Regions from separate parts of the Alteromonas mediterranea DE genome, predicted to be linked through region 4. Evidence: predicted binding sites of a transcription regulator. Region 4 holds the regulator's gene; each other region holds the start of a gene.
The links. The regulator FNR, encoded in region 4, switches genes on or off when oxygen is low (the NO sensors DNR and NnrR bind a similar motif). The targets are predictions, from matches to a motif close to TTGATCTAGATCAA.
Positions count from the first base shown of each region.

Region 1: the regulator FNR is predicted to act here: its motif matches at 2,227-2,240, upstream of MADE_RS16005 (MBL fold metallo-hydrolase RNA specificity domain-containing protein).
Region 2: the regulator FNR is predicted to act here: its motif matches at 2,433-2,446, upstream of clpB (ATP-dependent chaperone ClpB).
Region 3: the regulator FNR is predicted to act here: its motif matches at 3,618-3,631, upstream of MADE_RS17550 (GbsR/MarR family transcriptional regulator).

Region 1 is NC_011138.3:3,605,428-3,613,663, reverse strand. It holds gene MADE_RS16015 (M24 family metallopeptidase) at 1-441, shown strand, start outside; gene MADE_RS16010 (protein adenylyltransferase SelO) at 468-2,171, opposite strand; gene MADE_RS16005 (MBL fold metallo-hydrolase RNA specificity domain-containing protein) at 2,439-3,854, shown strand; gene MADE_RS16000 (YceB family lipoprotein) at 3,883-4,440, opposite strand; gene MADE_RS15995 (WD40/YVTN/BNR-like repeat-containing protein) at 4,689-7,514, shown strand; gene MADE_RS20965 (hypothetical protein) at 7,519-7,845, shown strand; gene MADE_RS15990 (TonB-dependent siderophore receptor) at 7,997-8,236, opposite strand, start outside.
Region 2 is NC_011138.3:2,851,169-2,859,404, forward strand. It holds gene clpB (ATP-dependent chaperone ClpB) at 1-2,239, opposite strand, end outside; gene pgeF (peptidoglycan editing factor PgeF) at 2,489-3,244, opposite strand; gene rluD (23S rRNA pseudouridine(1911/1915/1917) synthase RluD) at 3,261-4,244, opposite strand; gene MADE_RS12635 (outer membrane protein assembly factor BamD) at 4,431-5,195, shown strand; gene MADE_RS12640 (ChrR family anti-sigma-E factor) at 5,318-6,058, opposite strand; gene MADE_RS12645 (sigma-70 family RNA polymerase sigma factor) at 6,051-6,662, opposite strand; gene MADE_RS12650 (LON peptidase substrate-binding domain-containing protein) at 6,783-7,358, opposite strand; gene MADE_RS12655 (nuclear transport factor 2 family protein) at 7,618-8,058, shown strand; gene MADE_RS12660 (SDR family NAD(P)-dependent oxidoreductase) at 8,055-8,236, shown strand, end outside.
Region 3 is NC_011138.3:3,953,941-3,962,176, forward strand. It holds gene MADE_RS17540 (substrate-binding periplasmic protein) at 1-693, shown strand, start outside; gene MADE_RS17545 (ATP-binding protein) at 718-3,444, opposite strand; gene MADE_RS17550 (GbsR/MarR family transcriptional regulator) at 3,671-4,228, shown strand; gene MADE_RS17555 (cytochrome ubiquinol oxidase subunit I) at 4,240-5,613, shown strand; gene MADE_RS17560 (cytochrome d ubiquinol oxidase subunit II) at 5,625-6,632, shown strand; gene MADE_RS20740 (hypothetical protein) at 7,055-7,219, shown strand; gene MADE_RS17565 (Lrp/AsnC family transcriptional regulator) at 7,278-7,760, opposite strand; gene MADE_RS17570 (hypothetical protein) at 7,878-8,236, opposite strand, start outside.
Region 4 is NC_011138.3:2,336,238-2,344,473, forward strand. It holds partial or broken gene ccoP (cytochrome-c oxidase, cbb3-type subunit III) at 1-618, shown strand, start outside; gene MADE_RS10360 (FixH family protein) at 887-1,366, shown strand; gene MADE_RS10365 (heavy metal translocating P-type ATPase) at 1,366-3,756, shown strand; gene ccoS (cbb3-type cytochrome oxidase assembly protein CcoS) at 3,758-3,988, shown strand; gene MADE_RS10375 (sulfite exporter TauE/SafE family protein) at 3,975-4,634, shown strand; gene fnr (fumarate/nitrate reduction transcriptional regulator Fnr) at 4,680-5,420, shown strand; gene uspE (universal stress protein UspE) at 5,671-6,594, shown strand; gene ttcA (tRNA 2-thiocytidine(32) synthetase TtcA) at 6,709-7,662, shown strand; gene MADE_RS10395 (patatin-like phospholipase family protein) at 7,663-8,236, shown strand, end outside.

The DNA of each region.
Region 1 (8,236 bases), 1.3 Mb from region 4:
ACTGGCTGTAAAGTACATGGCTACCTCTCTGATATCACTCGAACCTATTGTTTCGGTGAGCCGACAGATAAACAGCGTGCACTATGGGAAAGCGAAAAGCGCGCTCAGCTTGCGGCATTTAACGCTGCAAAGGTCGGTGTACCTTGTGGTGACGTGGATAAAGCCGCCCGAGATAGCTTAGCGAAAGACGGCTTAGGGCCAGATTATAATTTACCGGGTTTGCCCCATCGAACAGGGCATGGCATTGGTATGGATATTCACGAATGGCCGTATTTGGTTAAAGACAATCCTCATCCGTTAGCACCTGGCATGTGTTTTAGTAACGAGCCTATGATAGTGGTGCCAAACGAGTTCGGTATTCGCTTAGAAGACCACTTCTATATGACCGACGAGGGCCCAGTATGGTTTACTGAGCCTAGTGAATCTATCGACTCTTTGTAAGTAAACTAAATTAAAGCTGCTCTTTATTACGAAGAGCAGCTGTAGTGTGCAACACCGCCAGCACTGAAAAATTCAAGTGGGCGCAGTTGGTAATACTTGTTCTCTACCTCTTCTGATTGCTCATCATAAGGCGCGGTGAGGATGTTCTGAAGTTCGTGTATTTGAGTAAAGTCACCTTTCTCTGCGGCTTTATAAGCAGGTACGATAAGCCATTCACGCCATGTGAATTTAGGGTTTGCTTGCTGCATGTTCTCTGCAATAGTAGCAATAGCGTTTGTTTGATTGCCCTGTGCTTCTGCGTCCTTTTCAATCCGCTCACGCCAGCTTTGCAACCAAGCCTCCCATTCTGTCATCACCTCTGCTTTAGGCGGGTAGTAAAAGCTCTTCGTCAAACTCGCCATATCTTCAGGTATCGACGATAGCTCTCTAAAAAACATATTGTAGTCGACGCCAGTGCGCAGCATTAATTGCAGCAGCTTGATAAGCAAGTCGTGGTCGTAGCTCGCAAGGCCAAGTTTTGTTGCCCACATGCTCTCCATCGCCCGTTCCATAACGCCGGAAAAGCCATCATTAATAGCGTTAAGCTGTGATAGCTGAGCACTGTTCTCTTCAAGTAAAGTCATCAGTGAGCGACAGAACATATCAAAGTTCTTTTGCGCCGCTATCGGTTGGTTTAAAAACGAGAAGTGGCGGCCGCCGCCTGTCCATGGTTGATAGTCTGCTTCAAAAAATTCACAAAAACCAAATGGCCCGTAATCTAGCGTAAACCCTCCGGCTGCGCAGTTATCGCTATTAAAATTGCCCTGGCAATAACCCACGCGCACCCACTGTGAGACAAGGTTGGTTAATCGGTCTCGAAATAGCTCAGCAAGCCTAATCACTTGCTCTTCTAGCGGAGCAGTTGTATCAATTTCTTTCGCGTACTCCCGTTCGATAAGGTGCATCACGATGGCTTTTAATTCGTCCCGTGCATGTTCATGTTCATCACAGCGCGCACGTCGTGCAAAAAGCTCAATTTGCCCGACGCGTAAAAATGACGGTGCAACGCGGGTGGATATCGCTGTGATATTTTCTACCATCACTTCAGGTTCATAGGAATGAGACCCTTCGCGATACCACGGCCTGTCTACCGAGTCTGATTCAGACATAAACAAGCTCAGCGAACGTGAGGTCGGAATGCCAAGCGCGTGCATGTGTTCTTGCACTAAAAATTCGCGCACGCTTGAGCGCAATACGGCGCGCCCGTCTGCGCCGCGACAATAAGGCGTGCGACCAGCACCTTTTAACTGCATTTCCCAACGTTTGCCGTTTAATACTGCTTCAACGATAGAAATTGCTCTGCCGTCGCCGTAGCCGTTACCTGTTCTAAACGGGCACTGCTGTGTGTACTCTGTACCGTAAATAGAAAGTGCGTAGCCGGTTGCCCAGCCAAATGGTTTCATAGGTGCAGGTACTGCTGACATATCCCCTGAAAAGAGCTGCGTGAACGCTTTAGATGTTGCCAAACTGTCGTCTAACCCTAATTCGGCAAACAGGGTCTCGCTGTGCGCAATATATTTGGGCGAAGTTAATGGGGTCGGAGTAACCGGCACATAGTGACCGGAGAAAACTTGACGAGGGTTGTGGTCGTTACCATCTTGGGTTGCTTGAGGGTCGCAATTTAAGCTTTCTAGCAGCGAATAGTCTACGTGCTTTGCGAACTCATCTATTGTCTTAATACGTTCTGTCACTCACATCACCTTTCATTTACGTTGCTTTGCGTGCCGTGATTATTCCCATTGCTTATTGACCAAGAACAAGGAAACCAGCATTTATGCATTGTACTCTTATCTATACGTTTATGAAGGCGCGCAAAGCCGAATTACGTTAGAAACTGGAAGCGCCGAATAATTAACACTGCAAAATACACAACGGGTAAGCAAGGGATAATGTAGCGACGCTAATCATATCGAACGCGAACCGACGAACATGACGCTAAGCGTCTATAGGAAACGGGTATGGCAACACTAACTTTTTTAGGCGCGGTGGAGGGGGTGACAGGATCTATGCACCTACTAAAAACTGAGCATAGTACTTTGCTTTTAGATTGCGGTCTGTACCAAGGTAGGCGAGATGAAGAAGCTAAAAATCACGAGCCTCTACCTATCGATGTGAGTCAAGTTGACGCTGTTATTCTATCCCATGCACACCTAGATCATTCTGGCCGTTTACCTATTTTGTTACGAGAAGGGTATTGCGGGCCTATTTACATGACACGGCCGACCGTTGAGCTAATAGAAGTGCTGTTAAAGGATGCGGCTTCTTTACAAGAGCGCGACGCCGAATGGGAAAATAAACGCCGCCAGCGCTCGGGTAAACCGCTCATCGAACCTTTGTACCGGCAAGAAGAAGTGGACGGCGTTATGAAGCAGTGTAAATCGACTCGCTATCATACCAAACGTAAAATCACGCAAGACGTTGAAATTAATTTTGCCGATGCGGGGCATATTCTGGGTTCAGCGATAGTGGAAATATTTATCACTGAAAATGGGCAGAGTAAAAAGTTGGTCTTTTCTGGTGACCTTGGAAATTCACAGGCTGCATTACTTCGCGACCCAGATATCGTTACTGAAGCCGATGTGGTACTTCTTGAATCTACCTATGGTGACCGCAATCACCGTTCAATGGAAGAGACGCTCGATGAGTTTGAACAGGTTATTCTTGAAGCCAGTGAGAATGGCGGCAACATTCTTATTCCATCATTTGCAGTAGGGCGTACCCAAGAGATAATTTTTCGCCTGGGCGAGCTGTATCAGCAGGGCAAACTTACCCATCAAAAAGTGTATTTAGACAGCCCTATGGCCATTGCAGTTACGGAAATTTACCATCGCTATCAAGATGTGTACAACGAAGAGGACTTCGACGCTATTGAAGAAAGTGCCGAGCGAGCACACAGCCACAACCAAAGCTTACACTCCTTGTTGCCTATTTTGAGTTATACCACCTCTACAGAAGAATCGATTGCGCTTAATAAAGTGGTGAGTGGCGCAATAATTATTGCCGGCAGCGGTATGTGTAACGGCGGGCGTATTCGCCACCACTTAAAACAAAACCTGTGGCGCAAGCAATCTCATGTAATTTTTGTTGGCTTTCAGGCCATGGGCACGCCGGGGCGAAAAATGGTAGATGGCGCAACGCGTATCAAAATGGCCGGAGAGGATATTGCTATTCGCGCGCAAATCCATACCTTAGGTGGGTTTTCTGCCCATGCCAGTCAATCTCAGCTTATCAATTGGCTATCGCATTTCGAAAAAACACCGAAGATATACTTGGTGCATGGTGAAGAGGGCGCTAAACAAACCTTGTGTAGCGCCATTAAAGAAAAGGGATGGGAAGCAACAATACCTCATTTGAACGAAACATTATCGTTCTAAACCTTTGTTGTAGGTTAAGGCTCAACGCTTACTGCTTGGGTCTTAACGCAAGCTGACCGTTCTCTACGCTCAACTGCAATGGCACCGCTGACAGTAAGCTAACGGCTTTATTGGTAGAATCTAATCGGTAAACTGGGTTAGTCGACAAGTACCCATTAATAAGCTGCATAAACTCGCCGCTCACCGGGGCTAGGTTACCTTTAAAGCCGCCCGCATCAATGGTGCTGTCAAGCAGCGATAGCGAGCGCACAAAAATCGCCTTTTCTTCGCTATCGTAATAAGGCGTGCCTTCTAAAGACAGGCTGACTTTAGCCGGATAGTTCAAACCAAACGCGCTCACCCGGGCTGTAGCAATAGCGCCTAACTGCACCACGTCTCTGCCATCTGGGCCTATGGTTGCGGTCATATCCTCAACATCTAAAAACAAAGGTATACCGGCAAGTGATGTCTTTTTTTGTAATGTACTTATCTGGCTATCAAGCACTTGCTCTAGTTCAGCATTGGATACGGTATAAACCGATAGTTGAGAAAGGGTGGCGCAGCCAGCAAAAATGGTAGCGAGCGCAACAGAAAGTAGAAGTCTCATAATAAGTCTCTTTAAACAATAGGGCGTTGGTTTACACAGTGTTAGCTATGAATATCGGCGCTGTAACAACTTAGTGCCTTTCATTGTAGAGGGGAAGGCGCTTTATGCACAATGAAATCGTTCAAGTACTATGACAATGGCTTATTCAGGCACGCGCCTACTACAAAAACTTTTGCCATAACGACTGTAACAAAGCAGTATAAGAAGTTCTTCTTATTAAAAATAAAAAACACGACAAGGCACTTTCTATGGTTTCACAGAGACTGATTTCTGGGAAAATGGTGGCTGCGCTTGCTATTTGCGTAAGTGCACTTTCTAGTTTCTCGCATTCTGCATTCGCACTTGAAGATACGGTTAGCCCTGAACTTTTCGACAAAATGGAGTATCGCTTCATTGGGCCTTATCGCGGCGGGCGCTCGGTGGCGGTCACTGGGGTTGAAGGTAATACCAACCTTTATTTTATGGGTACCGCTGGTGGCGGTGTGTGGAAAACCGAAAACGCGGGTTTATCGTGGAAAGCTATATCCGATAAAACATTTAAAGTAGGCAGTATTGGTTCTATCGCGGTTGCGCCTTCAGACCCTAACGTTATTTACGTAGGTACTGGTGAAGGCCCTATTCGAGGTGTAACCACAAGCCATGGAAAAGGTGTTTATAAATCTACTGACGGCGGTGAAAACTGGAAGCTGATGGGGTTAGATAAACGGGGTCAAATCCCTAAAATTCGCATACACCCCACTAATCCTGATATAGCTTGGGCGGCAGTGCAGGGCAATATCTGGGGGCCGAATGAAGAGCGCGGTATATTCAAAACGACGGATGGCGGCGAAACATGGCAGCACGTATTAAAAGTGAATGCCGACACGGGCGCAGCTGATTTGGCTATTGACCCAACCAACCCCAGAATTCTTTATGCGAGCATGTGGCATCACGGCAGAACGCCTTGGTTTATTAAATCAGGCGGCGAGGGCGGTGGCCTTTACAAATCAACAGACGGTGGTGAAAGCTGGGACAAGCTAGAAAAGGGCCTGCCTAAGCTTATTGGTAAAGTAGGTGTTGATATTGCTGCGTCTAACCCAAAGCGCCTCTACGCCATTATCGAGGCTGATGAAGGCGGTTTATATCGCAGTGATGATGCAGGTAAATCATGGGAGCTAATGAACGGCGACAATATTCTTAAAGCTCGCGCGTGGTATTACAACCACATTAAGGTTGACCCGGTAGATGAAAATACCCTGTATGTGATGAATGTGCAGCTGCATAAATCCATTGATGGCGGCAAAACCTTCGAAATTAAATCTCTGCCCCACGGTGACACCCACGATATGTGGATAAACCCGGAAAACAGCTTAAACATGATCAATGCTAATGACGGTGGCGCAACGGTTACCTTCGACGGTGGTGAATCGTGGTCAAGCATTTACAACCAGCCAACGGCGCAGTTTTATCGTGTAATCACTGATAACTTAAACCCTTACTATGTGTATGGCGGCCAGCAAGACAACTCAACTATGGCAACGCCGTCTGAAACCTGGGGTGACGGTATGGGTATAGAAGATCAGTTTGCTGTTGGCGGTGGCGAAAGTGCGCATATTGCGTTTAACCCTGACGATCCAACGCTTATTTACGCCACTACCATTAATGGAACACTAACCGAATACAACCGCGATACCGGGCTTACACGTCCCATCATGCCTTACCCTGAGTATGTGTTTGGACGCAATGCGAGGGATCAAAAGTACCGCACGAATTGGAATGCGCCAGTGCTGGTTTCAAAGCACGACCCTAGCACGGTGTATTACGGCACGCAGATGATTTTAAAAACCACCGACCGCGGTGTAAATTGGCAAGAAATCAGCCCAGACTTAACCCGTAACGAGCCTGAAAAACAGGGGCTAAACGGCGGGCCGATTACCAATGAACAAGCCGGGGCAGAATACTACAATACGGTTTTCTATATTGCTGAGTCAGCGGTTAACAAAGGCGAGCTTTGGGTTGGTGCTGATGACGGTAAGCTTCATATTACGCGTGATGAAGGTAAAAACTGGAAAGATGTTACGCCACATAATAAAGAAGCGCAGGTTAATGCTATTGAGCTAAGCCCTCATGCACAAGGCAGAGCTTACGTTGCGGTAGCAGGCTATAAGTTAAATGACTACACACCTTACATCTACAAAACCGATAATTACGGCAAGCGCTGGAAGCGTATTGACGAAGGGCTCCCTGAAGACGCTTTTGTACGTGTTGTGCGTGAAGATACAGAGCGTGAAGGGATGCTGTTCGCGGGTACAGAAAGCGGCATGTTTATTAGCTTCGATGACGGCAAACACTGGCAAGAGCTAGATTTAAACCTTCCGCCGGTGTCGATCACCGATATGCAGGTAAAGGGTGACGACCTGGTTGTTGCAACGCAAGGGCGAGGCTTTTGGATTTTAGATGACATTAGCCCCCTGCGCGAAGTGCATAAGTCCCTTGATGATGAAGCGCTATTTCAATTTGAACCGGTTGATGGCGTTCGCTTGTTATCTGGCGGCGGCATGACCGATCAGCCACAAGCGAAAAATCCACCCCGTGGCGCGACTTTCCGCTATTACCTGAAAGATGCATTAGAAGAAGACCAAACGCTACGCATTGACATATTTAATGCAGATAACGAGCTGGTTCGCACACTGTCATCAGCACCGAGTGCATTTGAGAAATGCGCAAAAGGTAACGAAGACGTTCGCAGCCCTATCAAATTTAAACACCCATCGACCAAAGCAGGGTACAACACGTTCGTGTGGGACCTTCGCCGTGAGCCACTAAACTGCATTGAGAATGTAAAACTGTTTGGCGGTTGGAAAGGTGCTCGCGTGATGCCGGGCGACTACAAGGCGAAGATCACCGTGGGTGAACAGGCACAAACCCGTGCGTTTAAAGTGCTTCCAGACCCAAGAGAAGAGGCCGACAAAGCGCAGCTTCAAGTGGTTGAAAAGAGCATTCAGGCAACAGAAACCTTGTTAAACGATTTGTTTGCACACTTGCAAAAAGCCCGTGATGTGCGCGCGCAGTTGAGTGATGTTATCGGAAGATAACGTCATGCTGGCAAGCAATGTGTCTGCATCTATCGAGCGCATTGTTAGTGCAATCGACGACTGGGAAGCACTGGTCATTCAGCCTAAACATCAAACCTTTGAGGATGATATTAACTGGCCGAATATGCTCGACAGACAAGTGCGTTTCTTAATGGATAACTTCGACAGAACGGGGGCGCCGGCACAAGCTGGTGCACTGAAGCGATTGAAAGACTTAGAGTCAAAGTGGCAGCAATATAAAGTGCAGCTAGAAACCTTGTTTGGCGAAGAAGTGAAACCGTTGAATGAAAAGCTGTCAAAGCAAGGCACGTTTGATTTAGAGCGTTTGTAGCGAGGCGAGCGAATTTTATTCTTGCTGAAGCTATAAAACCGAAAAGCCGGAAGTGTGATTAAGACACTTCCGGCTTTTATTTACGGTTTTAAACCTGTATCTAGCGCAGTTGAAAAATATTGCTCAAACAAAAAGTGTTCGCAATGAACTGCTAGAACTGGTACTTAACGCTTACCGTATAGTTAGTCGGTGAGCCGGGCATGGTCCAAAGCTGGTGGTATGAGTTCTCAAAGTAATCCCTGTCGAACAGATTGTTCACGTCAAACCTCATAGAGAGCGCATCGCTAATATTCACCGACCCTGCAAGGTTCACAAGGGTGTAAGACGGCAAGATGAATGTTGGATCGGTGGTTTGGCCTAAGCGGTCACCCACGTAACGCATGGTCACACC
Region 2 (8,236 bases), 510 kb from region 4:
GCCCTACAACACTCATTACCGACGCTTTCATATCGTCATACTGACTTTCGTTGTGCTTATCTTGAATGATATCTGAACCTAAGTTGGACGTCATGATCACAACGGTATTTTTAAAATCTACAGTACGTCCTTGTCCGTCAGTCAACCGGCCGTCATCTAGTACTTGAAGCAGAATATTGAATACATCTGGATGTGCCTTTTCAACCTCATCCAACAAAATGACCGAGTATGGTTTGCGACGCACCGCTTCGGTTAAGTAGCCACCTTCCTCGTAGCCAACATAGCCAGGAGGTGCACCCACTAAGCGTGCTACCGAGTGTTTTTCCATAAATTCTGACATATCGATACGCACCATGGCATCTTCAGTATCGAACATAAAGCCTGCCAAGGCTTTGCAGAGCTCAGTTTTGCCCACGCCAGTTGGCCCTAAAAATAAGAATGAGCCAATAGGTCGATTTGGATCCGCAAGCCCAGCACGTGAACGGCGAATTGCGTTTGAAACCGCTTCAACCGCTTCTTCTTGTCCAACAACCCGTTTGTGAAGTACGTCTTCCATACGCAACAGCTTCTCACGCTCACCCTCAAGCATTCGCGCTACAGGTATACCCGTCCATCGCGAAAGCACATCTGCAATTTCAACGTCCGTCACTTTATTTTTGAGTAACGTCGTCTCGCGAGTTTCGTTTTCAGCCGCTTGCTCTAACTTTGCTTCAAGCTCTGGAATACGGCCGTACTGAAGTTCCGACATGCGATTCAAATCAGATGCACGTCGCGCTATTTCCAAGTCAAGTTTAGCCTGCTCAAGCTCCCCTTTAATGGTTTGAGTGCCCTGCATGGCGTCTTTTTCATCCAGCCACACTTTCTCAAGCTCTGCGTACTTGGTTTCCGCTTGCTCACGCTCTAACTCAATCATCTCAAGTCGCTTATGACTCGCATCATCTGTTTCTTTGGCCAGAGCTTGCTCTTCCAATTTTAGCTGGATGATACGACGCCCAAGACGATCCATCTCTTCGGGCTTGGAGTCTATTTGCAATCGAATGCTAGACGCAGCCTCGTCTATAAGATCAATGGCTTTGTCTGGCAATTGGCGGTCGCTAATATAACGATGCGACAAACTTGCCGCTGCAACGATAGCGGGATCAGTAATATCTACCGAGTGATGGAGCTCATAGCGCTCTTTTAAGCCACGCAGAATAGCAATAGTGTCTTCAACGCTTGGTTCTTCAACTAATACCTTTTGGAAACGACGTTCAAGTGCTGCGTCTTTTTCAATGTACTGACGATATTCATCCAGTGTTGTAGCACCAACGCAGTGAAGTTCACCACGGGCTAACGCAGGTTTAAGCATATTACCTGCATCCATCGCTCCATCGCCCTTCCCTGCACCTACCATGGTGTGCAGTTCGTCAACGAATAAGATCACGCGGCCTTCTTCTTTAGCCAGCTCATTAAGCACTGCTTTAAGGCGTTCTTCAAACTCACCGCGATATTTAGCTCCCGCCACTAACGCGCCCATATCAAGGGCAAGAACACGCTTGTTCTTTAAGCCCTCAGGCACTTCGCCATTAATGATGCGCTGAGCCAACCCTTCAACAATAGCCGTTTTACCCACACCCGGCTCACCAATGAGTACTGGGTTGTTTTTGGTTCGACGCTGCAGTACTTGAACAGTTCGGCGAATCTCATCGTCTCGACCAATGACCGGGTCGAGCTTGCCTTGTTCTGCTCGCTCGGTTAAATCTGTCGTGTATTTTTCAAGCGCTTGACGTACATCTTCAGCATTAGGATCCGTGACCTTCTGGCCACCACGCATGTCGTCTATTGCGCTTTCAATAGCTTCTTTAGTGATATTCAGGCTTTTGAGGATTTCCCCCAAGCGCCCTTTATCTTGTAGCGCCGCTAGAACAAAGATTTCTGAAGTGATGTATTCGTCTTTTCGCTGCTGCGCTATCTTGTCACAAAGATTTAGCAAAATGCCGCTGTCTTTACTTAATTGAACATCTCCCCCAATGCCTTCAATACGAGGTAGGCGCTCAATAGCTTGGCTCAGTGCTGAGCGTAGCGCATTTACATTGATGTTTGCTTGGTCAAGCAAAGGGCGTACTGACCCGCCTTGCTGATTTAGCATGGCAGTCATTAAATGGACAGGTTCAATGTATTGATGATCTCGCCCCAATGCGAGTGATTGAGCATCGGATATTGCGAGCTGAAATTTACTGGTAAATCTATCTAGTCTCATAATTTCAACCTAATTAATGAACAACTATACCTGCGGTAACACGCCGCAATTACGAACATTTTAACTCTCGCTGAGTGGGTAATGATCTATGCGGAATGGTATTCTTTATGTTCTAGTTATGTAGGCTGCTCAATTGCGATTCAAGTATGAGATTAAAAAGTTAGCCAAAAAGATAACAAATAATGTATGAAGTTTGATCTAGCGCAACTGTGTGATCAGACTAAAACTGCCGCCTTTTTTCGAAACAATTTAAAGCAGGCCTATTACGCTAACTATACGCCCAGTCGTGCGCTTGTTTTGATGCGTAGCTCTTCGATGGGAGTAAAAACGCTGTTCGTCAGTGTAAGTACACAAGTTACTTTGTGTAATACTCTCAACGCCAGCTTGCTGCAATTGCACCTGTGCCACTAGAGGTAGATCTAATAAGTACTTCCCTCTATTAGAGCTATTGGCAATGGCACCGTCTATATGGCGAAACTTACTCGCCAACTGTACATCAACTTCGTAGCAGGGCCCGCTGATTGCAGGACCAACCCAAGCGATGAGTTTTTTTGCATCGCTGCCAAAGTGTGAAACTGCACTTCCGATAATGTTAGTATCGAGACCTTTCCAACCAGCATGTACTGCCGCCACTTCTTGACCGCTTTCATCACACAATAAAATGGGCACGCAGTCTGCGGTCATCACCGCACAAAAATGCGATGTTGAAGAAGAATACGACGCATCAGCGGTGGTATCTGCGCTCGGCAATGACACCACGCGGTTGCTGTGCACTTGCTCCAACCATGTGATCTTTTCACTATGTGGAATTAGGCTTCTATTGGCTTTCACTAGTAGGAGGTCGTCCCCCACGTGGGCGCCAACGTTCAAACCTGCAAAATCACCTATGCTTGTACCTCCCATTCTTGTCGTTGTGTATGCAACAACATTTGCGGGACATGACCACGCTGGCGTAATCAAATCCAGCGTGGATGAAATAGGTGAATTCGCAGCTGACAATGTCATAAGTTCGCCTTACTCATTAAAGCATATCTTGTGGATTGTCCGCGGTGTCCTTTTTCACGGCTTTAAGCAAGTCCTGCATATCTTGAGGTAGGGGAGCTTTCCACGTCATCCACTCTTCAGTTTCAGGGTGAAACAGCGAGAGCTGTGCGGCGTGCAACGCCTGACGTTGGAATCCGCGAAGCGCAGCGATAAATTCTTCTGACGCCCCTTTAGGAAGACGAGGACGCCCGCCATAAACTTGGTCGCCAAGCAAAGGATGCTTAATGTGGGCCATGTGTACGCGGATTTGGTGCGTACGGCCAGTTTCAAGCTTCAAACGCAGGTGCGTGTATGCGCGAAATTTTTCGATAACACGAAAATGAGTGACCGCTGGTTTGCCCATTTCACGTACTGCCATATGCGTACGTTTTGTTGCGTGTCTACCAATAGGCGCATCTACAATACCACCAGCGACCATCGTACCTAAGGCAACGGCTTCGTATTCACGACTCATTTCCCGACGTTGAAGTTGGTCAACAAGATGCGTTTGAGCAGGAATTGTTTTTGCTACTACCATTAACCCCGTCGTGTCTTTGTCAAGGCGATGGACAATGCCCGCACGTGGAACTTTGTCTATCTCTGGACAATGATTTAACAAGGCATTTAGCACGGTACCGCTTGGGTTTCCTGCACCTGGATGCACAACCAAATCTGCAGGTTTGTTTATGACTAGGATGTGTTCATCTTCATAAACAATGTTTAACGCGATGTCTTGCGCTTCGCTCGTTACTTGTACATCCATTTCGGCCTGTACAGTAACAAGTTCATCCATTTGCATTTTGTGGCGAGGCACGGTGATTACTTCACCGTTTACAGCAACATTCCCATCTTGGATCCAAGTTTTTAACTTAGAACGAGAATATTCAGGGAACAAATCAGCCAAAACCTGATCTAACCGTAAACCAAAATGCGCAGCTTCCGTTGAAGCTTCTAATTGTATTGTGTTCGGCGACTGTGTCATAACACCATTGATTACGTCTAAAAAAGGGTATTATAACAAGTATTCACGCTGTACACTGCCTTGTTTACGTTTTTGTATGGTTTTTCTCATCGTTAGTACGTTAGAATGCAATTAAAGTGTTGTTGTTTAACACATGGGCTTAGACAGCGAAGTATTAAAACTGTTTAGCAGGAAAATAGAATTATTATGAAATCATTTCGTCTACTGGCACCCGTTTTACTTGGTGCTATGGTATCTGTCGCAGGATGTAGCTCTTCGGATAAAGAAGAGAAAGCCGTTTTAGCTAACATGGGTGCACAGCAACTGTATGACAGAGCGAAGCAAAGCATGGAAGTCGGGAACTTTAGTGCTGCCGCGCAAACCCTCAGCGCATTAGACTCGCGCTACCCGTTTGGTCCTCTATCGCACCAAGTACAGCTAGACCTTATCTATAGCTACTATAAATCGGGTAAGAACGAAGAAACTCTCGCCACTATCGATAGATTTATTCGCTTGAATCCAAACCATTCAGATGTTGACTACGCTTACTATATGCGTGGCTTAACTAACATGGAATCTGATAGCAATCTTTTCCAAGAGCTAATGAATATCGATCGTACGGACAGAGATCCATCGAAGTCTCGCCAAGCGTTTGAAGATTTTCGCAGATTGATTCAGCAGTACCCAGATAGCAAGTACGCCGCTGACGCTAAACAGCGTATGGTACACATTAAAGATCGTTTGGCTCGATATGAAATAGCAATTGCTCGCTTCTATATGAGACGCCAAGCGTACGTTGCCGCCGCTAATCGCGGCCGTTACGTGATTGAACATTTCCCCAATACTACACAGGTTCAACAGGCGCTTGAAATCATGGTTTCAAGTTACGAACAATTGGGGCTTAAAGAGTTGCGTGATAATGCGATGAAGACGTTAAAGCTTAACTACCCTGATAGCGAATTTATTAGTTAAGCAGAGTTGCTAACACCAGAAACTAAAAAACGCACCTAGGTGCGTTTTTTGTTGTTTGGTATTAACTATTCATTTTACCTTATCGAGGCTACGTTTATGTAAGCCCGCACGGATAACCTACTCTATCTGAAAAACAGGTGGCTAAAGGGGTTTAACAATCTCGCCAAACCAGACGTAAAATGGAGTGGCTGGTCGACGATACTAAAAACAAGACACCCGTCTTTGTCTTCAGACTTTGGCGTGTGAGTTTTCTCTCCATCCATGAAAATAAAATCCCCAGTATCGTAGCGATTTAAGCCGTCACTGAATTCTCCGTCGATAACTAGCGTGTATTCGGTGCCGCGGTGGGTATGTTCTGGTACGCTTCCGCCCCGCCCCATAAAAATGAAGTTCGCAACGCCTTGGTTACCTAAATCTACGGGCGCTTGCCATAGCTTTCCAACTAGACTCGACCAATTTCCCGTCTTATCGATATAGCGATGTAACGTTCTGGGTAGCGTAAAGACTCTTCCGTCTAGCTCTATCGCATTCGTAGCCTTGCGCTGACTGATGTTCGCTTCTTGATTGCGTGGTGAAGCAACAGCGTTGTTAGCTTTGATTGCTTTTGATTCGATTTGCGGTGCTGTAGGAAGTTGAGTAATCTGAGAGAGCATCTCATCTAATTGAAACGATACCTCTAACTTGTCACCTACACCTGCGCCAGATACGAGATCCTTAGCAAGACGTTCTGTTTCGACCTCAACAAAACGCTGACACTTCTCGCACATATCGCAATGTGCTGAGACCATCAATGATATTGCGGGTGACAATGTGCCCTCAACAAAGTCTGACAGCTGTCGGGCACTTGGGTGAAACCTAATCATTATCGTTTAACATGACCTTTAATCGTTGAAGCGCTAAGCGAGTTCTTGACTTTACTGTACCTAAGGGAATAGAAAGTTCGTCAGCGACTTCTTGCTGAGATTTGCCATCAATATAGATAGCTTCTACCACCGCCTTTTGTTTAACCGGAAGTGATTCAAACATATAGCCAATTTGCTCTAGAGTTACTTGCTCGTCAAGTGGCGCCTCATTCACATCTGCCGTCTGCTCACATAACACAGGCCACAGGTCGTCAGAGCACACGTCCTCTTTTCTATTTTGAAGCTTGCGTAACATGTCAAACCGTATGTTACGTGCAATAGTGAAAATCCACGTAGAAGGCGAGCCTTTCTCAGCATTAAACAAATGCGCTTTTTGCCAAACGTTTGACATGGTGTCTTGTACAAGCTCCATTGCTAGTGCTTCGTTCCCCATCTGCTTAAGGGCATAAGAGCGCAAACGTGGGGCAAAATAGTTGAACACTCGAGCAAATGAACGCTTGCATCGAGCATCTGCAACCGCGACTAGGTAATCAGACATTTCAGTAGCACACTCTTTAGGTTTGATTGTGCTGTTACTTTGTTCCAAAGGAATTCCAACTAACATAAGATTCGTCCGCTTTTCCGTTTTGGTTGTGACATTCTACGGCTTAATGACTTAAAACGTTCGCGAAATTCGCAAATATTGGATTACGATTTTGTAATGAAACTCTTCATTCATTTTGAGCTATGCAATCAAGGCAGAGAGATAGTTAAGTAAACTTGTACACTCTCGCTGTTCAAGAAAATGCTGCTTTTGCGAGCCATCAACAGGAAGCAACTCTAACCAGCGGTTTAACACCCAATTAGGGCAATCAAACTTCGGTGTTTCATAGAGCGCTGCTAGCTCTTCGTAATTTCCAAATATTTCTTTAAGTCGCTCATCCATAGGCGCTATTTGTTGAGGGGCTAAGTCACACTGCCAAGGCGGTAATGCTTCGCAGTTTCCTGTGCGAAGACCGTCTTTTTCAACTTCGATGCTATTTACCTCAACTAAGTGAGAACCAGCAACCTTTATGCCAAGCAACCCATCATCGAGCATATCGAAGTCTACAACCTGCGCGTACGTCCCTATTTTATGGATATGCTGATTCTTATCCTTGTCGCCATTTGCATTTAGCATACACATCACAAAGCCTTTATTTTCGGCACATGCCTGCTTAACCATGCGTACATATCGCGGCTCAAAAATTCGCAGCGCCATTCTGCCTTCGGGTAGAAGGTGGGCGGACAAAGGAAACAATGGAAAACGTTCTACACTCATATTTATCACATCCGAAAACACGAAATTCATTACGCAAGTGAGTACAAATAGGATCGAATGGGAAATATTTTCACAGGCAGGTTGTAAAACATGATCTTATCAACGGAAACTACTGTAAGTTAATTCCTTACTAGCAATATTATTAAACATTAGATCAGCCACTTGCGATTAGATTAAAAGTTAATCTCATTTAAGACCTAAACACTGTTAACGAATTTGCCTGTGGTCATTCATCAGTAATTTAGCGAGAGGAAGGGGTATGGACGTTATTTCCCGCTTTTGTAAGATTTACACGGATATATGTCAGATATCGCCAGACGACTTAGAAAGCGTCTATGGAAAAGATATCGTTTTCATCGATCCTATCACTACGCACCAAGGTATCGGCGAAGTCAAAAGTTACTTTTCTAATTTGTTGACGCAAGCGCAAAGCTGTAAGTTTGATATCGCTGACGTTTTTGTCTGTTCAAAAGAAAAAGACAGCAGGTCCAAAGTAACCCACGTTGTGAACTGGACGATGAGGCTGACGCTTAAAAATAACAGTAAGCATATAACCCTAGACGGCACGACCCAACTCGGCGTGGTTAACGACACCATCATTTATCACAAAGATTATTACGACTTGGGCGAAATGGTTTATGAGCACGTACCCATCTTAGGTTTTGTAATTAAAAAGATTAAAGGGAAGCTGGCATCGTGAAATCAATTCTTATTACTGGAGCAACCTCAGGTATTGGCAAAGCATTAGCCACCCACGCCGCTAATCAAGGTTACCGCGTTATTGCGTGCGGTCGCAATGAAGAGACGTTAAATGAGCTGAGTCGCTACAGCAACATCGAGGCTTGTCAATTTGATGTAACCGACCTAGAGGATGCTCG
Region 3 (8,236 bases), 1.6 Mb from region 4:
GACATTTATCTGCCTATTTACCTGTACGCTGTCAGCAAGAGCCCCGACGTTGAAGAAGTCAGGTTATTCCCCCACTTGAAAGATAACCGGGTAGCTATTGAAAATCGCTTTGCTAATACGCCTTCATTTAGGTTACTTAAAAACATAAAGTGGTCGCGTAACCCCAGTACCTTCGACGCCTTCCGCCAACTAGCGGACGACCGGGCACCGTTTCTTATTACAACGCAGTTACTTGCCCGTGAGCTTAATATTTTACTAGCAAACGATAACGAGGAAACCTTACATTACTCGGCCAAGTCTTTAGCTAAAACGGGGTTTCAGTTAGCAATAAATAAAAACGTGGCAAACGCAGAACGTTTGATGAAGCAATTTAATGAAACCGTTTTAGCAATGCAAGATAGCGGTAAGTTTAACAAGCCTCTTGCCATCGCGTGGTTAACAAAAGACGTAAACAATGACGGCGCGGCCGACTTTATTGGTCACAGTAGTATTACTGCGGCATCAGATTTACTAAGCACCGCCTATTCGTTAGACGGTAAACCTACGTCAGATGACAGCGTGTTCTACATTGATGGTGAAGTTTTTGACTCATTTGATGAAGCTAAGGCTGCACTTAACATACAGAAAAGCCCAGTTAAGCAAGAGTCGCAGTTAGACAAAACCACCTACCAGCGGTTATTGCAACGCTGGTAGTGGTTGTTCGCGAATGTTTCTTTGTCACAAATTGGAAGTTTCGGGCATATACATTTCTAAAATAGTCAGTAGCTCTTCCCCGTCCACCGGCTTAGAAACATAGTTGCTAAAGCCTGCTTTGAGCGCTTTAACTCTGTCTGATGTATATGCATAGGCGGTTAGCGCTACAGCATTTAGCTTGGCAATTTCAGGATTTTGGCTAGCGCGCATTTTCAATACCAACCCCAAGCCGTCCAATTCAGGCATACCGATATCAGAAAGCAATAAGTCGAAGGCTTCAGGTATGTCGTTCAGCTCTTTCCACGCCAGCAGCCCGTTTTTCACCACGTTTACTCGAGCGCCATTAGATTCTAAAAATAGTTTTATGAAGTCGCGCGCGTCCTGTTCGTCTTCGGCAACCAAAATTCGAAGGCCATTTAAACGCAGTGACTCAGTCAAATCGCTAATTTCAGTATTTTTGGTTTCAACGATATCATCGTGCAAGCTTAACGGAGCGATAGGTAGCGTAATGTTGAAACTGGTGCCTGTATTGGGTCCATCACTGTGGACTTGAATTTCGCCGCCGTGCATCTCCACCAAGCTTTTGACAATTGATAAACCTAGCCCCAAGCCGTGCTTGTTATGCGAGTCTTTGCCTTGGTAAAAGCGCTCAAAAACATGGGCTACCTGCTCCTGAGTCATTCCTTTCCCATTATCTTTTACACGCAAAGTATAATTGGAATGCTCCCTCCTACCACGTACGTGTACCGTACCGCCTTTGGAAGTAAATTTAAGCGCGTTGCTCAATAGGTTGTTAATAACCTGCTTAATACGTAAGTTGTCGCCTAAAATCTGAGTATGCTCATCTTCACAGCTAATAGATAGCTGAATATTCTTACTGGCAAACCCCGCTTCAAACGATTTCGCTACCTCTGAGATAGAAGAAGCGATATTCAAAGAATGGGTGCTCAGTTTCATCGTGCCTGAAATAATGCGTGATAAGTCGAGAATGTCATTGATAAGCGCAGCTTGTGTAGAAGCAGCACGCTTAATCACCCCTAATGCATCAGTCATTCTATCGACGTTTGATACATCCATTAGCGCTAAGTCTGTCCAACCTACAATAGAATTAAGCGGGGAGCGCAGCTCGTGAGATATACTCGCCAGAAACTGATCTTTGGCTTTATCTAGCTCTTCTAGCTTACTTATCTGTTTGTCCAATGACGCTTTCAAGCTTAGCGCATAAGGAATAAATAGATGATCAAACCCTTCTATAATTAGCTTGTCATCTTCGCTCCATTCGACTGACTCATCAGCCACACTCTGCAAATACATGTCAAAAGAGTTGCGTGGTGTAAGCGACTTTCCAACGTCTTTTTTCGCCGCTTCTTTACCGGCCCAACGAATTGTTTTATCGCGCTGTTCACGGAACCACACTGTGAAGTACCCAAGCTTAGCCGACACGCAGGAGATATACATACCCCGTATACCATTTAAAGCACAACCATCCGACACTTCATTGGCTAAACGATTTACTGCTAACGACTGCTCAGAGTCGATAATTGAGTATTTATTGAGTAGCTGCGTAAGGGTTTTCTCTGACGGGGTTTTACCCACATAGTAATTACCCGTTGGCGTAATTACCGCCATACCACAGGCATCAGCCACGTCGAGTAAAGCGGTTTCTTTTTGAGAAATAGCCTCAAGCGGATTAGAGTAAGATGTAAGTTGATGCACGATATTGTTCAGCTTTCGCTGGCGCATCTGGAACTGCTCTTTTCTAGTGTGAAGTGCTTTGGTGTGCATTTGCCAAGCATAAAGGTGTCCAAGGGACTCACACACTAAGCGTTTCTTTTGATCGATGTACTTAGGCTCACTGTTGTGACATGCTAGCAAGCCCCATAGTTTACCCTCAAATACTAACGACACAGAAAATGAAGAGCGTATGCCCATATTTTTTAAGTATTCGATATGAACAGGAGAGACAGACCTCACCATGGACATAGACAAATCTAATGGCGGGCGCTCGGCTTCGAGTATTGAGGGTTGCAATGGTGTAGGCTGCTCCTCGACATCAAATACACATCGCACCCGGTTTTTCAGATAGAGTTCGCGCGCTTGTTTAGGAATGTCAGAGGCAGGAAACTTTAACCCCTTAAATGAACGAGAAATTGACTCACAGGCTTCACCTATGACCTCCCCGCAATATGCATCATCAAATTGATAAACCATCACCGAGTCGAAGCCGATATACTGTTTAAATACCTTCGCTATTGCATCTGCAACATCGCCAATCGACTCTTTATCGTCGACGTTAGGTAGTAGCGCGCGAATGTCAACATCCATCGGCACCCACTGCTGCGCGGCCTCATAACTTAGCTGTGGTGTTGGCTCTAGCTCTATCACTAATAGCCCGTTAGAGTCGAAGGCTACACCGCTGCCCTCTTTTTCCCAGTTATCAAGCCACAATGCATTTTTTGCAAACTTCCACTGATAAGCATGGCGAACACTTTCGCCTTTTAACGCATTGTGAATAGTTTTAAACGTGGGCGCATCCGGAGAAGGAATATCAATGAGTTCGGTAACAAGCGTTTCACCTGCAACAATCTCTACTTTGAATAAATCTTTTATGTTCTCACTGAATACTTGTACTTTTTTGGTATCGGGATTTATCGCGATTACGTAACCGAAACTTTGAACGCTTTCGATAAGATGAATAGCTTCGTCTTCGCAGTTTTGAAGTGAAGACTGAGAAATGTGATTTTGATGCATTACCTTACGCCGAGAAATAAAGAAAGCGTGCTTTCATGGTTGGAGTGTTGAACGTTGTCACGATAACAACTTACCAAGAAAAAATCATTCAATATCGAAGAAACTCGCCTAATTAAGAAACACTAATCTGTGAATTAAAAAAAGCTAACAGAGCCAAATAAAACTTGTATTTTTTGATCTGGCGCAATAAACTTTCAGTAAATTCTGAAACTTCTGGAATATAAAAATGAAGATGACGCCTTTAATTACTTCTGCTGTTATGCACTTTGGCGAAATGGGAAGTCGCTGGGGTTTTAATAGAACGGTGGGGCAAATACTTGCTCTTATTGTTCTTAATGAAGAGCCAATTTCGGCACAGGAGATTGCTGACGCGCTGAATATCTCCAGAGGCAATACAAGTATGGGCTTAAAAGAGCTTCAGTCGTGGCGTTTGGTTAAGCAGCACCATGTTCCAGGCGAAAGGAAAGAATTTTTTGTGCCTGCAGGTGATATCTGGACATTGGCTAACCGGGTATTTGAAGAGCGCAGGAAGCGAGAGATAGATCCAACCATGAGCTTACTTCGGGATTTGTTACTCGATGCACCTGCCAATGAAAAAGAAGCAAACGCTCAACATAAACTGAACGAAATTCACGATTTACTCGAATCAATTACGGCATGGTCCGAAGAGCTTCAAAATCTTGGACCAGAAAAGCTTAACACGCTGATGAAGCTAGGTTCTGGCGTAGGCCGTATGCTTGAGCTTAAGGACAAGCTACTTCCAGGAAAAAACAGCGTTAACTAAGGGGGCTCTCTGTGGATGCATTCTTGCTGTCTCGTTTACAATTTGCGTTAAATATTAGTTTCCATATTTTATTTCCAACCATCACTATGGCAATGGGATGGTTTTTATTTTACTTCAAACTGCGCTCTAACATTTCAGGTCATCCTGTATGGATGCGTATGTATCGTTTTTGGGTACGTGTTTTTGCGCTAAGCTTCGCCTTAGGCGTAGTAAGCGGCGTTACCATGTCATTTCAGTTTGGTACTAACTGGCCAGGCTTTATGGAAAAAGTCGGCAATGTGGCAGGCCCCCTGTTAGGCTACGAGGTACTTACCGCCTTTTTCTTAGAAGCTACTTTTCTTGGCATTATGCTATTTGGCATACGCCGGGTGCCCAATTGGCTGCATACTGCATCTACTCTTATCGTAGCGCTTGGCACCACAACTTCAGCGTTTTGGATATTAGCACTAAATAGCTGGATGCAAACTCCACAAGGCTTCGAGGTAGTTGATGGCGTTGTGTATGCCACAAACTGGAAAGAAATTATCTTCAACCCCTCTTTCCCCTACCGCTTTGTACACATGATGTTGGCATCGGGCCTAACCGCTAGTTTTTTAATTGCCGGCTTGTCTGCTTATCGCATGTTAAAAGGTGACGACAAATTAGCCCCTAAACTTGCGCTTAAGACAGCAACTTACACAGCAGCAGTGTTAATTCCGCTACAAATATTTGCAGGCGACATGCACGGTTTAAATACCCTTGAACATCAACCGCAAAAAGTAGCGGCAATGGAAGGGCTTTGGGAAACCACTGAAGGTGCCCCCTTGCTACTTTTCGCCATACCCGATGAGGAAAGCAAAGAGAACCATTTTGAAATTCCCATTCCTTATGGCGCAAGTTTGATTCTTACTCACGAGCTTAAAGGCGAGATTAAAGGGCTTAATGAGTTCGAGGGAGAGCATCCGCCAGTTGCCCCTGTATTTTTTGGTTTTAGAGTCATGGTGGGCATGGGCATGTTGATGCTTGCTGTCTCGTGGCTGGGTAGTCTTTATCTTATGCGCAATAAAGCGTTTCCTCTGTGGCTTAAGCGCACGTTTGCGGGCATGGCGTTTAGCGGTTGGATAGCGACCCTTGCCGGTTGGTACGTGACCGAGATTGGAAGGCAACCTTACTTAGTCAGCGGCGTATTGAAAACCGCTGATGCGGTAACCCAGCTACCGCCTGGTAATATTGCCCTATCGTTTACGCTGTACTTGGTTATTTATACGGTCTTGCTAATAGCATACATGGGAACCTTAATGCTGATGTGTAGAAGAGCCGTAGAAATTGAAGAAATTACTACTGAGGAACGGGAAGTGGCTAAAGCAAAAATGCAGCCCAGCGAACCCGATCCTAGTACGGTTTAGGGAGAGCCATTATGTTTGAGAATGTATCAGCTGAAATGCTTGGTAATATTTACGTGGGTCTTCTTGGGCTATCGGTAATGCTGTATGCCATTTTGGACGGCTATGATTTGGGCGTGGGCGTATTAATCCCGCCTCGTACCGAGGCGTTTCGCGATGATATGATAGCGTCTATTGGGCCCTATTGGGATGCGAATGAAACATGGTTGGTGCTCGCTATTGGATTGCTCTTAATTGCCTTTCCTGAAGCACATAGCGAGTTTCTACAAACCTTGTACCTACCGGCCACATTTATGCTGCTAGGCTTAATACTGCGCGGGGTTGCGTTCGACTTTCGAGCAAAAGTGGTGCAGGTTAAAAAACGTAAATGGGACTTGGTGTTCAAATACGGTTCGTTACTAACCACTCTTGCTCAAGGTTATATGCTGGGTATTTACGTGACCGGGCTTCGCACTGATATATGGGCGCAAGGCTTTGCACTTTTAGCCGCTTTTGGTGTAACCGCGGCTTACGCTTTTATCGGGTCTTGCTGGTTAATTTTAAAAACCGAAGGTGAACTTCAGCAAAAAGCATACTACTGGGCACGCAGAGGATTAGGCGTTCTCGCCGTTGGCATTATTGCAGTAAGTATTGCTAATCTTACGCTGCATGATGATGTTAGGGCGCTATGGCTATCTGCGCCATGGGGATATGTGTTATTCGCTATTCCTTTGGCTAGCTTTGCTTTATTAGCACTATGCGGGGTGTTATTGAAAAAGTTACCCGATGCTAATGGTAAGGGCGAGTGGCTACCCTTCTTTATAGCGTTGCTTGTGTTTTTATTGTGCTTTAGCGCCTTTGCAATAAGTTACTATCCGTTCATTATTCCTGGGCAAATGACGGTTTCAGAGGCATTAAGCGATGCTAACTCTCTGAGGTTTCTACTAGTAGGTGTAGTCATTGTCGTGCCGATCATTCTTGCCTATACCGCGATGGTTTATAAGATCTTTTCAGGTAAGTCTGAAAAACTATCGTATTATTAACCGCAGGTTGATTGCCTGAAGAACGCAATGATCAAACGGCGTTAGGAAGATTGCTGCAGTTCGCGATCTTCAATCAGTTCTAGCAATAGTGAACATCACTGAGAGTCAGTGGTGTTCACTTTCTCTTCAACGCTATACTAAATATGTGTGATAGCGATCTTATACTTGCTTAAAACCCTTAATTGGCAGTGTTCACCCGCTGTGGTGTGTTTCCACAAACGCACCCCTTGCCTAATGTTTTAAAAATGATCCTTTCACCGAGATAAAGTATACCAATAACTAATAGTGTTAGATCTAATTAAGTCTACACTTAGGTGGTAAACAAAACTTAATGCTGAAAAGCTGCTAATATTTTGTTGACATCAAACTGTAATATTACTATATTTCATTTGGGGAATTTTTTAATAGAAGGAGCCAATATTATGGAAAACGTATTCCATTCAATCTCACGGTTCTTCAAGCGCGCGCACCCCTATCCGGTAGCTCATTATATCGGCCGCAAAAATGCGCAGCGTATCTTAGGATGTAAAATCAAAAAGAAATCCAAGATATTCGCCGAACAGCACGTTGAAGACCAAAATCATTAAATTTATATGGGGCCCGTAAAACCGGCCTCATTTTTTATGGTTTCTCATGTTCCTATAGCTAAAGGTGGTTGAGCGGCACCGATGTAGTATATTTGATTTGCTCCATAGCGAAGCTAGAGGTAACGTCTGAAAACTCAAGACCGTTCACAAGGCGTTTGTAGAAGTGGTCAAAGCAGTCCATGTCGGTTACCAAAACTTTCAGCAAGTAATCGTATTCCCCCGACATACGGTAGCACTCTACCACCTCATCAAAAGAAGCCGCGTGTTTAGCAAAAGACGCTAGCCATTTTCCATCGTGCCGCCCGGCTTTTACTTGTACAAACACGGTCATCGTTAGGCCTAACTGCCTGGCCTGCAATAGGGCTACTCGCTTAGAAATAATCCCCTTTTCTTCAAGCTTTTGAATGCGGCGCCAGCATGGCGTTACGGTTAAACCCACTTGTTCGGCAATCTCTGCAACGGGCATGTCGCCATTGTGTTGCAGCAACCCTAAAATTGCCTTGTCCGTAGCATCTATTCCGTTTTGTTTATCATTGCGCATGGTGATGTATTGTTCTCATACAAATATTATTGGGCGTACGTTGGCGTAGAGCTTACCCATTCTTTGATATGCCGGGCCTTTCTAAAGGCGTGCTAGCGGCTTTCTATACCCCCTATCTTAAATCCACCACGGCTGACTAAAGTCTATATTTTCCGGCGCAATCTCGTATTGAAACGGCGGCGTAAACACGCTCCAAAACGCGTCTTCAAGATCTTTATCTACTATCTGTAGTTGACCGCTTTCGCGATAGCCACTTAGCAACGCCTTATAGGCATCAATAGGCATTTGAGGGTTAGATTGTCGAAAGATAACGCGCCCGCCGAATTCCTTGAACATAGCTTTTTCTGCTTGGTACTGCATAACTTGTTTCGCCGCTACTTCTTCTATGGATTTAGACGCGCCTTCACCGGAGAATTGATCGCCAAACTTTTCTGTAAACTTGCTGACAAGCGCTTGGTTTAACGTGATGCCTTTTT
Region 4 (8,236 bases):
CAAGGCTACCTAGTGGAGTATGACCGTGAACTTGATTTCGCTGCTGAGAAGTTCGACCCGATCTTCGAAGCCTACGCGCAAGTTCCTGTTGAAGAACTGGCTAAAGACCCAGAAGCAAATAAAGTAGGTCAGCGTTTATTCCTACAAAACTGCTCTCAGTGTCACGATCAGATGCACGTGTCAGAATGCGGCTTCCCTACCTAACGGACAACGACTGGTTGTACGGTGGTTCAGGTGCGAAAATCGTAGAAACCTTACGCTTGTCGTCAAGCAGCAATGCATGCATGGCTTGATGCTATGGGTGAAGACGGTATCGAAGAAGTCGTTAACTATGTACTTAGCTTAAGCGGTCGCGATGTAGACCCACAGCTTGCTGAAGCGGGTAAAGCGCGTTTCGCAGCATGTGCGGCATGTCACGGTATGGACGGTAAAGGTAATCAGGCACTAGGTGCACCAAACCTTACTGACAATATCTGGCTATACGGCGGCAGCCACAGAGCGGTCACTGAAACACTAACTTATGGTCGTAACGGTGTAATGCCTTCATTCAAGAAAACCTTGGGTGATGATAAAATTCACGTAGTTGCGGCGTACGTTTACAGCCTTTCAAATGATTAATGATTTAAATCATTAAATATCTCAAAAAGCCTCGTTACTACGGGGCTTTTTTTATGAGAAAATACAGACATATAATTTGCGTACGCTACAACGTTATAAAACGCGTATTTGTCGCTTGGCAGCACGTAGCACACATCCTATTTTAACTAACGTAAATAGTATAAATGCCTATATCCAACGCCATAGTTATGGTTATTGCTTTAACTGAGTTCTGTTTAAGCAGTATTAATACCTATGTTGTTAGCGTAGTAACCACGAGAAAAGTTGAATGAATAGACCCTGGTATAAAGAGTTTTGGCCCTGGTTTTTAATTGCCGTCCCTATCATTACCCTTATTATGGGTGGTGTACTGTTAAACCTAGCCATTTCCACTGAAGATAGTTTAGTGGTCGACGATTACTACAAAGAAGGGAAAGCGATTAATGCGCGCTTGGATAAAGAAGCCATAGCCCGTCGCATGAATATCACTACCGACTTAACCATTAATGATGGAAGTATTGCCCTTGAGTTTCACTCTGGCATTCCACAAGACGGCAATGCGGTGAAACTTAACTTCTATCATGTAACGCTTGAAGAGCGTGATGTCAGCGTACTACTTAGCCGCGATGCTAGTGGTATCTACCGAGGGTATGTTGAAGAAAGCCTCGACGGCAAGTGGCGGGTCTCACTTACGCCTATTGACGATAGCTGGAAAATTCAAAATATCCTCTACCTTCCCCACGCTGGCAAAATGAAATTCAATCCATAATGGCCACGCACGACTGTTATCACTGTGGCCTGCCCATTGCGAGTCACGAGGAAGGAAAGTTTAATACAGTTATTCTAGGTCAGCAGCGCAATATGTGCTGCCCAGGCTGCTTAGCTGTTGCCGAAGCAATCGTAGACAACGGGCTTGAAGACTACTATCAATTCAGAACTGAGCCTGCGCAAAAATCTGACGATGGGATTCTTGAGACCCTCGATAAATTAAAAGTTTATGACGACCCGTCACTGCAAGAAGAATTTGTGTTCGAGGAAGGTCAAGATAAACAAATTCAACTGACCCTTGAGGGTATTACGTGTGCTGCTTGTGGCTGGCTTATTGAAAAGCAGCTGTCTAAGGTAGAAGGCATAAAGCAAGTGGCGGTCAACGTACAAGAGCGCCGCGCACTGGTTACTTGGTCTCCATTTCAAATCAAACTTAGCCAAATTCTTTCTACGCTCAAACGAATCGGCTACGTTGGCTCGCCTTTCCACCCCGATGAACACGAAGCCAGCTATAAGCGAGAACAAAAAACATTTTTAAAAAAACTGGGGCTTGCCGGCATCATGACTATGCAGGTGATGATGCTAATGACCGGGCTTTATTTCGACTGGTTCGGGGCTATAGAACTTGAAACTCGTCAGTATTTCTACTGGGTAGCTCTGACACTTACCACCCCTGTAGTGCTTTATTCAGGCAGTACGTTTTATGTAGGCGCAGCAAAAGCCCTAAGTGCAAGAACAGTTAATATGGATGTGCCGGTCTCACTGGCTATTTTCGGCACCTATATTGCGGGAATTCGCTCTACGGTACTAGAGCAAGGTGAAGTGTATTTCGAATCGATCTGTATGTTCATCTTTTTGTTGCTACTCAGTCGCTTTTTAGAGCATCGCAGCCGTCAACGTGCTGCGCAAATATCCGCCAATATGATGCAATACGTGCCTGTGTCTGCCACTAAGCTAGAAGCTAACGACAGCGTAACAGAATGTTTAGCAAAGCAGTTAAAAATAGATGACATTGTGCTGGTTAAGCCAGGGGAAACCATTCCCATAGACGGTTTGGTAACACAAGGGAGCGCTGCCGTTGACGAGTCGATGCTTACCGGCGAATTCAATCCGGTGCGAAAGTCAGCCAATAGCACCGTTTATGGCGGTACTGTTTGTCAGGACGGCACATTAACGGTAAAAGTTACTCAGACACTTAAAAATGCGTTGGTAAATCAAATTGTCCGCCTTCAGGCAAGCGCTATGGCGAGTAAGCCTAAAGCGGCACAATTAGCCGATAACTTTTCCCGTTATTTCGTGAGCGCCGTACTGGTTATCTCAGCGTTAACTTACGGGTTTTGGTACGTAAACGGCAGTGAAGATGCCTTTTGGATCACTATATCTGTGCTGGTAGCAACCTGTCCTTGCGCGTTAGGTTTAGCCACGCCTTCAGCGCTAACCTGCGCTATGGCGAAATTAAACCGCCAAGGCATTTTGCTAAAACGCGCCGACGCCCTCGAGCAGATCACTAATATCGACACCATAGCATTGGATAAAACCGGCACCCTGACTCAAGGCAAGTTCACGATTTCCAATGCGTGGTTTGCTGACGGAATTGATAGCGAAAGCGCTATGGCGATAGCCTGCGCGCTTGAAGCTCGTTCCGAACACCCAATCGCGAAGGCCTTTAACGGTAAGGTATCACACAAGGTGGATAATTTTACCGTAACGCCTGGGGGTGGCATTAGCGGTGTAATCAATGATACACATTTTTCAATGGGCTCTGCCGCATTTAGCCTGGCTAACTTACCATCATCAGATACTTACCCATCAGCCAATGTATTTTTAACAGTAAAAGGGCAAATCATTGCTGCTTTTGAAGTACGTGACACCCTTCGTGACGATACCCATGAAACTCTAGATATCTTGTCGCAAAGCCATACCCTTGCGGTATTAAGTGGTGACACCCAACAAAACGTTGATACGCTAACCGCGCCTTTGCCCATAAAAACGGCGAAAGGCGGCTTAACACCTGAACAAAAATACGAAGCGGTTCAGCAAATGCAGCAAGGGGGAGCCAAAGTAATGATGATGGGCGACGGCATTAACGATGCACCTGTACTTGCCAGTGCAGATGTTGCCATTGCAGTGGGTAACGCAACGGACGTTGCCAAAACGGCTGCTGACGTTATATTGCTGGGCGATCAACTGTTATCTGTACCAGCGCTAATTAAAACCTCACATCAAGTGAAACAGAAAATAAGACAAAACATCGGCTGGGCTGTGGGATACAACCTTTTAATATTGCCTTTCGCCGTGTCTGGTTTACTTTCTCCATGGATGGCGGTTGTGGGTATGTCATTAAGCAGTATCATTGTAGTTACAAACTCAACGCGACTTTTGAGCAAATAGCATGAGTATTATTTACGTATTAATTCCTATCGCCATCATTATTGTGGCAGTCGCTATTGTCATTTTCTTTTGGGCGGTAAAAACCAATCAGTTCGAGGATTTAGACCGCCAAGGCTATAGCATTCTTTTTGACGATGACTTATCGCCAGAAGAGAAAAAACTGGCCGAACAGCGCAAACAAATACAAGAAGATAAGGCAGCAAAAAGCCAAGAAGATAATGGACGGGATTAATTACTTTTCTGCCTTTCTTATAGGTTTAGCAGGAGGCGTACATTGTGTAGGCATGTGCGGCGGTATTGTTGCAGCGCTTAGAGTGGTATCGCCAAAGGGGGCACCGGCATTGCCCTACACCCTCGCCTACAACATGGGACGCATTACTAGCTATACACTAGCAGGGGCCATTACCGGTGCGCTTGGAAAAATAGCTGCTGACTTCGTACCGCTTGCTAATTATGCCCTCTCTCTTCTAAGCGGCATCATGTTGCTTTTACTCGCTTGTTACTTAGGGAAATGGTGGACGGGTTTATCGGTCTTAGAAAACGCGGGCAAAGGCCTGTTTGCAAAGCTTCAGCCTTTATCAAAACGATTTCTTCCTTTCAAAACGCCGTTAAGCGCGGTTCCCTACGGCTTTATATGGGGCTGGCTACCATGTGGATTGGTCTATTCAACGCTAACCTGGTCTCTGGCAGCGGGTAATGCATTGCAAGGCGCTGGCATTATGTTTTTCTTCGGTTTGGGAACGTTACCCACACTGTTAGCCGCAAGTGCCGGTAGCCAGTATCTTGTTCAAAGCTTTCAGCACAGCTATGTGAGACAAGTCATAGCTGTGATAATGGCCATATACGCCACTTATCTAATTTATGGCGCATTCATGTGAAAATGCGTGTACTATAATCATGTGTACATTAAGAGAGTCAGTCTTATGAGCAAAGGAAGCGAATTTTCAATACATTGTCAGAACTGTAGTTTCAGTCACCTCTGTTTACCTGTTGCATTGAATAAGACAGAAATAGAGTCTCTCGACGATATCATAGAGCGCAAAAAGCCCCTTCATAAAGGTGATACCCTTGTTCAAACCGGCGATAAGTTTGAGTCGTTATATGCAGTAAGAACCGGGTCATTTAAATCGTTTGTGACTAACTCTGAAGGTGAAGAGCAAATAACGGGGTTTCACTTTCCCGGTGACATCATTGGCTTTGATGCCCTTCGAGAAAACAAGCACCAAAGTTACACAATGGCTCTAGAAACCGCCATGGTGTGCGAGTTGCCCTACGAAACGCTTGACGAAATGTCGATGCAGTTTCCTAAATTACGCCATCAAATTATGAGCTTTATGAGTGCAGAGATTAAACATGATCACGATTTGATAATGCTTCTCAACAAACGCACGGCTGAAGAACGCCTTTTGTATTTTATCTCTCATTTATCTCAGCGTTTTGAAGAACGCGGTTTTTCACACAGAGAATTTCACCTTACGATGACGCGTAACGAGATAGGTAACTATCTTGGCTTAACGATAGAGACCATCAGTCGCTTATTAAGTCGTTTCCAAAAAGAAGATATTATTAAAGTTGAAGGTAAACTTATTACGATTGTGGACTTTGAACGCCTTAATACCAAGCTAGAAGTGCTTAACGGCCCGAGTATAGTGTGTAACGGCTAATGTGGTCTAACTCGGTTAAATAGGGTTATCTTCCTAAAAGCGCGCATTCAGCGCGCTTTATACTCCTACTCCCATAACCCTTTTTTCCCATTATTGGCAATGACGCTATACATTGTTGCTTGCCTTGCAATATAAAATACTTGATCTAAAACAACTTACGTTTTCCACATTGTCGTTTATAGTTAGTACAAGTTACTGTTGAACGTTACCGTTCACACAGCCACGACCAAACTTCGTATTAGGGGGAGTTATGATTGAGTGTAAACGAATCCTTGCGGTAGTCGATGCCGAGCGAGATAACCAGCCCGCGTTAAGTCGCGCTTATGAATTAGCATCAAAGACCGGGGCCTCTGTAACTGCGATTATGGTGGTTTACGACTTGTCTTATGATATGACCACTATGTTAAGTCCAGATGAGCGAGAAGCCATGCGAGATGCTGTTACCAATGAGCATGCTAAATGGCTCTCTGGGCAGCTTAAAGAACAAGGCTTCGGTGAAACTGACATCGTGGTTGAATGGAACAATCGTGCCTACGAATCGATTATCTATTACACACTTAAGAATCAAATTGACCTTGTTGTAAAAGCCACTAAAAAGCATGACGACCTGGCTTCCGTTATTTTTACACCTACCGATTGGCATTTAATGCGTAAGTGTCCGCGCCCCGTTTTATTAGTTAAAGAGCATGATTGGCCAGAAGGCGGCGAGATCATTGCCGCTGTAAACGTCGGCAGTGAAGACGAAGAACATGCTGCGCTTAACGACAAGATTACCGTTATCGCCAATGATTATGCGGCCTTGCTAAAAGGTAAGGTTAATTTAGTCAATAGCTTCCCTTCTACGCCACTTAATATTGCTATCGAGGTGCCCGAATTTGACCCTGATACCTATCATGACGCGGTAAAAAATCATCATAAGAAAGAAATGAAAAGCCATGCGTTAAAGTACGGCATTGCAGATGAAAAATGTGTTGTCAGAGAAGGGCTACCTGAAAAAGTCATTCCACAAGTGGCAAAGACATTAGACGCCGAACTCGTCATTATAGGCACTGTAGGCCGCGTTGGTCTTTCTGCCGCGCTCATTGGGAACACGGCAGAGCATGTTATCGATGAGCTAAATTGTGACGTATTAGCTATCAAGCCAGACGGATTCGAGTCGCCGTTAAGTGTGTGATGCCATTAACCTTACGAGCCGCTTTTTATGAGTAAATTTAAGAATACAGGCATGGTCTAGAAAAGGCCCTTTATTGTATAATGCTTGCTTTATCACGAACCAAGCTAGTTAATTATGAGTTTAGGCACAAGCAGTGCTGATGCGTCGGTACTAAACGCAGCGCAAAGTAAGCAAAAGTACAACTTCAACAAACTTCAGAAGCGCCTTCGCCGCAATGTGGGTAAAGCCATAGGCGATTTCGGTATGATTGAAAACAATGACAAAGTCATGGTGTGTTTATCTGGCGGTAAAGATAGTTACACCATGCTGGACATTTTATTGTTTTTAAAGAAGATTGCGCCTATTCACTTCGACATAGTTGCGGTAAACCTTGACCAGAAGCAACCAGGGTTCCCTGAGCATGTATTGCCTGAATATCTAGAGCGTATTGGTGTTGATTACAAAATTGTAGAAGAAGACACCTACTCTATTGTTAAAGATAAAATTCCTGAAGGTAAAACCACCTGTTCACTTTGTTCAAGACTGCGCCGCGGTATTTTATATCGCACCGCAAAAGAACTCGGCGCAACAAAAATAGCCCTTGGTCACCACCGTGACGATATGTTGGAAACCTTTTTCCTAAATATGTTTCACGGCGGAAAGCTGAAGTCCATGCCGCCAAAACTAGTCAGCGATAATGGCGAGCATATCGTTATTCGTCCGCTCGCCTACTGTACAGAAAAAGACATCGTAAAATATTCACAAGCCGTAGAGTTTCCTATTATTCCTTGCAACCTATGCGGTTCCCAAGAGAATTTACAGAGACAAAATATTAAAGCCATGCTTCAAGACTGGAACAAACGCTTTCCGGGCCGAATAGAGTCAATGTTTAGCGCTCTTCAAAATGTAGCGCCATCTCACTTAGTAGATAACAACTTGTACGATTTTAAAGGTATTACCACCCAAGATGGCCCCGTTGAAGATGGCGACATTGGATTTGATCAACCTTCTTTTACCACGAACAGCAACGCTGCTTTAGCAACCGAAGAAAGCGCGATTGAAGTGGTAAACATTGTGGAACCTAAATAGATGAAAATAGGACTTGCGTTAGGCGCTGGTGCAGCACGAGGCTGGACCCATATAGGTATCATTCAAGCCTTAGAAAAGCTGGGCGTTAAAATAGACGTTGTTGCCGGCTGCTCCATTGGCGCTTATGTTGGTGCAGCCTATACAAGTGGCAAGCTGGAAGGCTTAAAAGAGTGGGCGTGTTCATTAAGCGACTGGCAAGTGCTTGCTCTTATGGGAGTTGGGCTTAGGCGTGGTGGCATAGCTAGCGGACAAAAGGTTTTTGACAAGCTTGCTAGCGAGTTTTGTGAATCTAGCTATGAAGATATGATTAAACCTTTTGCGACCGTGGCTACTGACTTATACACAGGTCGTGAAGTGGTGTTTAACTCAGGTCCTATTGGCGATACCATTCAAGCATCTTGCGCTATTCCTGCCCTCTTTGCGCCCGTAGCTCATGGAGACCGTTGGTTAGTCGACGGTGCGGTCGTAAATCCTGTTCCTGTCAATTTGTGCCGTCAATTAGGCGCAGATTTTGTCATCGCGGTTAACCTAAATGCCGACTTTAGGCCTCTTCGCCTTGAAAAGTTAAGACAGG